2 regions of the Pseudomonas sp. NPDC089401 genome follow, and region 1 is predicted to be linked to the other one. Evidence: riboswitches for the same ligand, from Rfam matches in the RefSeq annotation. Region 1 holds a riboswitch; the other holds the start of a gene.
What was found. Region 1 has a riboswitch for cobalamin ahead of ACIP21_RS10155 (TonB-dependent receptor). Riboswitches for the same ligand answer to the same signal wherever they lie in the genome.
Positions count from the first base shown of each region.

Region 2: another riboswitch for cobalamin. It lies ahead of cobW (cobalamin biosynthesis protein CobW); the one in region 1 lies ahead of ACIP21_RS10155 (TonB-dependent receptor).

Region 1 covers NZ_JBIVIA010000003.1:608,069-611,466, forward strand. Annotated here, with positions in the region: gene ACIP21_RS10145 (GNAT family N-acetyltransferase) at 1-511, shown strand, start outside; gene ACIP21_RS10150 (outer membrane beta-barrel protein) at 635-1,381, opposite strand; cobalamin riboswitch at 1,555-1,761, shown strand; gene ACIP21_RS10155 (TonB-dependent receptor) at 1,870-3,398, shown strand, end outside.
Region 2 covers NZ_JBIVIA010000013.1:72,107-75,504, forward strand. Annotated here, with positions in the region: gene cobN (cobaltochelatase subunit CobN) at 1-413, opposite strand, end outside; gene cobW (cobalamin biosynthesis protein CobW) at 417-1,484, opposite strand; cobalamin riboswitch at 1,584-1,798, opposite strand; cobalamin riboswitch at 1,900-2,125, shown strand; gene ACIP21_RS24575 (CbtB domain-containing protein) at 2,224-2,409, shown strand; gene ACIP21_RS24580 (CbtA family protein) at 2,418-3,110, shown strand; gene ACIP21_RS24585 (cobalamin biosynthesis protein) at 3,110-3,398, shown strand, end outside.

The DNA.
Region 1 (3,398 bases):
GGCCATCGTCCAGGCCCGCGAAACCTACGCCTACGACCCCGCGCTCAGCTTCGAGCAGGCACGCCAGCTGTGGCTCGAGCTACCCGTGCGCACACTGGTGGCCGAAGCGGATAGCGAGCTGCTGGGTTCTTACTACCTCAAGGCCAACGCCGCCGGCCCTGGTGCCCATGTCGGCAACTGCGGCTACATGGTCTGCGAGGCCGCCCGCGGCCGTGGCGTGGCCCGGCTGATGTGCGAGCACTCGCAGAAGCTGGCACGCCAGGAAGGCTTCCTGGCATTGCAGTTCAATTCGGTGGTGGCCTGCAACGAAGTGGCGGTGGCGCTGTGGCACAAGCTGGGCTTCGAGACCGTCGGCCGCCTGCCCAAGGCCTACCGCCATGCCCGCCTGGGGCTGGTCGATTGCCTGGTGATGTACAAGTGGCTGGCCGATGAGCCGGTGGTGGAAAAGCCGCCGCTGCTGATCGGGCGCAAGAACATCGAGGCCCGGGTGTCGCGGCGTCGTGGGCGTTAGCCTGTGAGGGCCCTTTCGCGGGTAAACCCGCTCCCACAGGATTCCCACCAAGCCTGAGGGCAGTGCAGAACCTGTGGGAGCGGGTTCACCCGCGAAGAGGCCGGTGAGGTCTATGCATCAGCCTCAGAACGCCAGGCCCACCTTGAAACCGAACTCGTCACGCTTGAGCTTGGTGTTGTCGGCCACTGGCGAATCCTCATCGAGCTTGTACTCGGTACGGGTGTAATACACCCCCGCCTGCACCGGCATGCCGCCCTGCTGGTTCATCAGCAAGGTCACCTCGGCATACGGATTGGTGCGGTCCTTCATGTCCACGCTGTCGCTGCCGAAATCATCCACCTTAAGCCGCGCACGGCCATCGATGGTGTGCCGGGCACCCACTTCCACACGCAGGGTCGAGGCATCGAACTGGTGGTTGTAGCCCAGCGCCGCCTTGGCGAACGGCGACTTGTAGGTGAGCCTGGTATCCAGGTCGTTGATCTCGGGCTCGAAGCGTGTCCAGCTGTAGCCACCGCCGACGATCACATCGACGAAGTTGCGCGCATCCAGCGCCGCGCGCCAGCCCAGGTCGAGGTCGGCCTGGGCCTCCTTGAGCTTGTTGTCGTTCTTCTTGCCGTACTTGGCCTCGGCGCCGATCTGGTAGATGAAGCCGGACTCGGCCGTCAGCTTGTTGCCGAAGGTGGCGAACACGCCGCCTTGGCCGAGGTGTTCCTTGTCGCTTTCGCTACCGCCCTCGAACTTGAATTTGTCGTAGGCACCCAGCAGGCCGACGCTGAACAGCGGGTCCGGGCTGGGGGCGGCGGTGGCCAGCAGCGGGCTGCCGAGCAGGGCGAACAGGCAGGTGTGGCGAAGCAGGTGGCGAGCGGGCATGCGTGCGGTCTCCATGACAGGAATACGAATGACGAACGTTCGGTTCGAGATTCGGGCTGTCGGGAAAGTTCGAAAAAAAATCGATACAAGCGCACAACCTCATGATTCACCAAGTCGTCTTCCCGCGCAGGTGCCCCTTGATCACGATTTGACGTACCGCCCGTTCAATGGTCAGATGCACGCCAGTTTCAGGTGCCCTGCGCCGCCGCGCGCAGGGTGAAACGGGAAGCCGGTGCGTCTTTTCGCAAGACAAGTCCGGCGCTGCCCCCGCAACGGTAAGCGAGCGATGCCTTCGACACACCACTGTGCGCCAGCATGGGAAGGTGAAGGCCTCATGACCCTCGCAAGCCCGGAGACCGGCCTGAAGCCTCACTTGGCAACCCGCGGTGGGCGGGCGCAGGCCGGTATCCGTGCGCGCGCCTGCGTGCGCGGTTCGCCTTTGCGTGTTTTCCACCGGGATCCATTCTTTCCTGCAGCAGTGGAACGACATGTCCCGATTCATCCAGCTTCACCCCCTGGCGGCCTGCCTGGCCGTCGCACTCCCAGCCCTCGCCGACGATCAAGCGATTGCCCTGCCCTCCACGGCCATCACCGGCCAGCATGACCAACAACGCATCGACCTGGCCACGCCGACCGAGGCCGGCTCACGGCTGAACCTCAGCGCCCTGGAAACCCCGGCCAGTACCAGCAGCATCACCGCGGCAGAGATCGAGCAGCGCAACAACCTCACGGTACAGGACGCGGTGACCCGCTCCCCGGGCATCACCTTCATCGGCAACCCAGGCGACGGCGGCACCGGCCTGTCGGCACGCGGCTTCACCGGCCACGGCTCGGTGATGACCCTGTTCGACGGCGCGCGCCTGTACACCGGCGCCGGCACCCAGACCTTCCCGACCGACCCGTGGATGGTCGAGCGCATCGACGTGATCCGCGGCCCGGCCTCGGTGCTTTATGGCGAAGGCGCCACCGGCGCGGTGGTCAACGTGGTGCCGAAAAAGCCGTTTGCAGGCGACATCCGCAACCACCTGCGCCTGGGCTACGGTTCGTGGGACCGCCAGCAGCTGGGCCTGGACAGTGGCGGCAGCCTCAGCGAGCGCCTGAGTTACCGCCTGACCCTCGACCAGCAAGCCGGCAACGGCTGGGTCGACCGCACCGATTCGCGCAGCCTGGCCCTGAGCGCCGCGCTGCGCTTCGATGCCAGCGACGACCTGAGCTTCACCCTCGCCCATGAGCGCGGTGATGCCCAGCCGGCCAACTACTACGGCACGCCGCTGATCGACGGCGAGTACCGCAGCAGCCTGCGCAAGAAGAACTACAACATCCACAACGATATCCAGCGCTACCACGACGAGTGGACCCGTTTCACCACCGACTGGGCGATCAACGACCAGCTCAGCGCCAGCAACCAGCTGTACTACATCAAGAGCCGTCGCCACTGGCGCAACGCCGAGAACTACAGCTGGGATGCCGACCGCGAACAGCTGGAGCGCCAGAGTTTCCTGGAGATCCGCCACAACCAGGAGCAGATCGGCGACCGCCAGACCTTCACCTTCGACCACAGCCTGCTGGGCATGGCGAGCAAGACCCTGGTCGGTGTCGAGTACAACAAGGTACGTTTCAACGTCGACAGCAACCGGCCCTACAACGACGTGGGCGGCGACTACATCGACCCGTGGCAGCCGACCCCGGGCGGGTTCCACAGTGACTCGCCGACCCGCCCGCAGACGCTGTCGACCACCCACACCTTCGCCCTGTTCGCCGAGAACCGCCTGCAACTGACCGAGCGTCTGTCGCTGGTGACCGGGGTGCGCCGCGACCAGAACCACATCGACCGCGACAACCTCATCGACGGCAGCCGCAGCGACCGCAGCCTGCAAGGCGGCAACTGGCGCGCCGGGCTGGTGTTCGCGGTCAATGACGAGCTGTCGCTGTACGGCCAGTACGCCACCAGCGAGGACGGCGTGGACAACCTGGTCAGCCTCAGCCCGACGGCGATGCACTACGACCTGACCGAAGC
Region 2 (3,398 bases), on a different contig from region 1:
CAAAGGCGCTCGGCCGGCGCGCCGGTGACGTTGCCCAGGCCGGTCAGTTCCGGATCCGGTCGGTCGTCGCCCGGCACCAGGATCAGTTGCACGCCACGCGCTGCCAGTTCGACAAGCTGCTCGACGCCGTAGCGCCAGTAGCCGACGCCGCCATGCAGCGACACCAGGATCACCTTGGCATGGCGCAGCACCTCATCGACGTAGAGGTCGACCGAGGCGTGGTTCTGCACCTGCATCGGGTTGGCCAGGCGCAGGCTGGGGTAGTCGTCCGGCAGTAGCTCGGCGGTTTCGGCGAGCAACGCCAGGTGCGAGTCGCCGCTGCAGAGAATCACCAGCTCGGCGGGTGTCTGGCCGAGGTCGGCGATGCTGTCGTCCGGCACGAAGCCGCCGGGCTGGGTCCGCAGCAGGTGCATGGATCAGGCGCCCAGGGTCTGGCGCAGGCGCGCCTCCAGCTGTGCAGCGTCGAGGTCCTGGCCGATCAGCACCAGGCGGGTGATGCGCGGCTCGTCGGCGCGCCAGGCGCGGTCGAAGTGCTTGTCGAAACGGCTGCCCACCCCTTGCACCAGCAGGCGCATCGGCTTGCCGGGGATGGCGGCGAAGCCCTTGGCACGGAGGATGCCGAATTCGCTCACCAGCTGGGTCAGGGCGTCGAGCAACAGGCTTTCTTCGGCCTCAGGCAGGTCGATCGAGATGGAGTCGAAGGCGTCGTGATCATGGTCATCGTGATCGTCGCCGTCGTGGTGGGAATCATGGTGGGTACGGCGGCCATCGATATGCGCCTCGGACTCGGCGCCCACGCCCAGCAGCACCTCCAGCGGCAGGCGGCCACTGCTGGCCTCGATCACCTTGACCGCCGGCGGCAGTTCTTCGGCGACTTCGCTGCGGACCTTGGCCAGGCCCGCGGCATCGATCAGGTCGGCCTTGTTCAGCACCACCAGGTCAGCACTGGCCAGTTGGTCGGCGAACAGCTCGTGCAGCGGCGATTCGTGGTCCAGGTTGGGGTCGAGCTTGCGTTGCGCGTCGACCTGCTCCGGGTAGGCGGCGAAGGTGCCGGCGGCCACGGCCGGGCTGTCGACCACGGTGATCACCGCGTCAACCGTGCAGGCATTGCGGATTTCCGGCCACTGGAAGGCTTGCACCAGGGGTTTGGGCAGGGCCAGGCCGCTGGTTTCGATGAGGATGTGGTCGAGGTCGCCACGGCGGGCCACCAGCTCGCGCATGACCGGGAAGAACTCTTCCTGCACGGTGCAGCACAGGCAGCCGTTGGCCAACTCGTAGACGCGGCCGCTGGCTTCTTCCTCGGTGCAGCCGATGCTGCACTGCTTGAGGATCTCGCCATCGATGCCCAGTTCGCCGAACTCGTTGACGATGACCGCGATGCGGCGGCCCTGGGCGTTGTCGAGCATGTGGCGGAGCAAGGTGGTCTTGCCCGAGCCGAGGAAGCCGGTAACGATGGTGACGGGGAGCTTGGCCAGTGTTTTCATGTCGCGTTGCCCTTGGCAGGTTGGCGCGGGCATGCGGGACGAGAGCCGCAGGCCTTGCCAGCCGGGCTCGTTCGCCACCGGATCACCCCGCCCGGTTGAAAGTCGAAAGCGTGACGAGGCAGGTCTCCTGGCTTGCACCGTTCCAGCGCCGCTGTCCGGGACAGGGCCTGGCGGGATGACGCCTTCCCGCGCCTTGGCGCAGTGGCTGTGTCGATCCGTTGCCGGTGCCTACAGTTGCGGGGGCAGCCGCGGCTTGAACCGCGTTCCCGTCTTAGCTTCGGCGTGGCCGAAGAACCTCGAAGCGGCAAGGCTACGCGGGGGGGCGCGGGTGGTCAACTGGCGGATGGGCGTGAGAGCTGCCAGAGGTCCGTCACCCTTGCAGCAACCAATTGACGCCTCCCCCGCCCCGTGCTCTCCTTACGCCTTGCGTCCAGGTGCCCCCATCGGGGGTGAAACGGGAAACCGGTGCGCCGCAGGCCCTCTCCAAGGGCCGGGCCAATCCGGTGCTGCCCCCGCAACGGTAAGCGAGCGAAGCGTCAAGACCACTGTGCCACGTCGTCCGGCATGGGAAGGTGACGCTTGCCAAGGAGCCCTGCTCTTCCTCGCAAGCCCGGAGACCGGCCTGACGTTCATGAACACCCCGCGGTGGGCGGGCGCTGTCGCATTCCCTCGGGCGCATTGCGCCCGGGAATGTCGCGCCTGTCCGTTGCCATCACACAACAAAGCAGAGGATCGCGTCATGCCCGTCACCAGTGCCAAACACAGCATCGCCACCCCCGTCACCCTCAGCCAGCGCCTGGTCATCGCCGTCGGCGCCAGCCTGCTCGGCCTTTGCCTGGTGTACTTCGCCGGCTTCTCGCACATCGAGGCGGTGCACAACGCCGCCCACGATACCCGTCACAGCGCCGCGTTCCCCTGCCACTGAGGCCTGCCATGATCACCCGTATCGCCCGCACTGCCGGGTTCAGCGGCCTGCTCGCCGCGCTGCTGTTGACCCTGCTGCAGAGCTTCTGGGTCGCGCCGCTTATCCTCCAGGCAGAAACCTACGAATCGGCCGCGCCTGCCGCCGAGCACCACGACCATGCCGGCGAAGCCGGCGCCGCCCATGAGCACAGCGCCGAAGCCTGGTCGCCGGAAGACGGCTGGCAGCGCGTCCTCTCGACCACGGGCGGGAACCTGGTCGTCGCCGTCGGTTTCGCCCTGATCCTCGCCGCCCTCTACAGCCTGCGCGAACCCGGCCGAGTCAGCACCGGCGCGCTCTGGGGCCTGGCGGGCTTCGCCGTGTTCTGCCTGGCGCCGACCCTGGGCTTGCCACCGGAGTTGCCTGGCACTGCCGCCGCCGACCTCGGCCAGCGCCAGGCCTGGTGGATCGGCACCGCCGCCGCCACCGCACTAGGCCTGGCCTTGCTGGTGTTCGCTCGCCACTGGCTGCTCAAGGTTGTTGGCGCAGTGCTGCTGGTTGTGCCGCACGTGATCGGCGCGCCGCAACCTGAAGTGCACGAGAGCCTGGCACCCGAAGCCCTGGAAACCCAGTTCAAGGTCGCCTCGTGGCTGACCAACGCCGCCTTCTGGCTGGCCCTGGGCCTGCTGAGCGCCTGGCTGTATCGTCGCTCCAGCCACGCCTGATGCCGCACGCCCACCTGCAACCGGCGCTGTACGCCGGTTTCGGTTGCCGCCGGGGCTGCTCGGTCGACGAACTTGCCAGCCTCCTGCAGCAGTCCTTGGCCTGCCAAGGCCTGCCGCTGGCTGCCGTGCAAGGCGTCGCCAGCATCAGCCTGAAAGCCGATGAGCCTGGCTTGCGCCTGCTGGCCGAGCGCCTCGGCGTGCCGCTGGTGCTGTTCGACGCCGCCCTGTTGCAGGTATTCGAGCCCCACCTGAGCCATCGTTCCGCGACCGCCTTTGCCCATTGTGGCT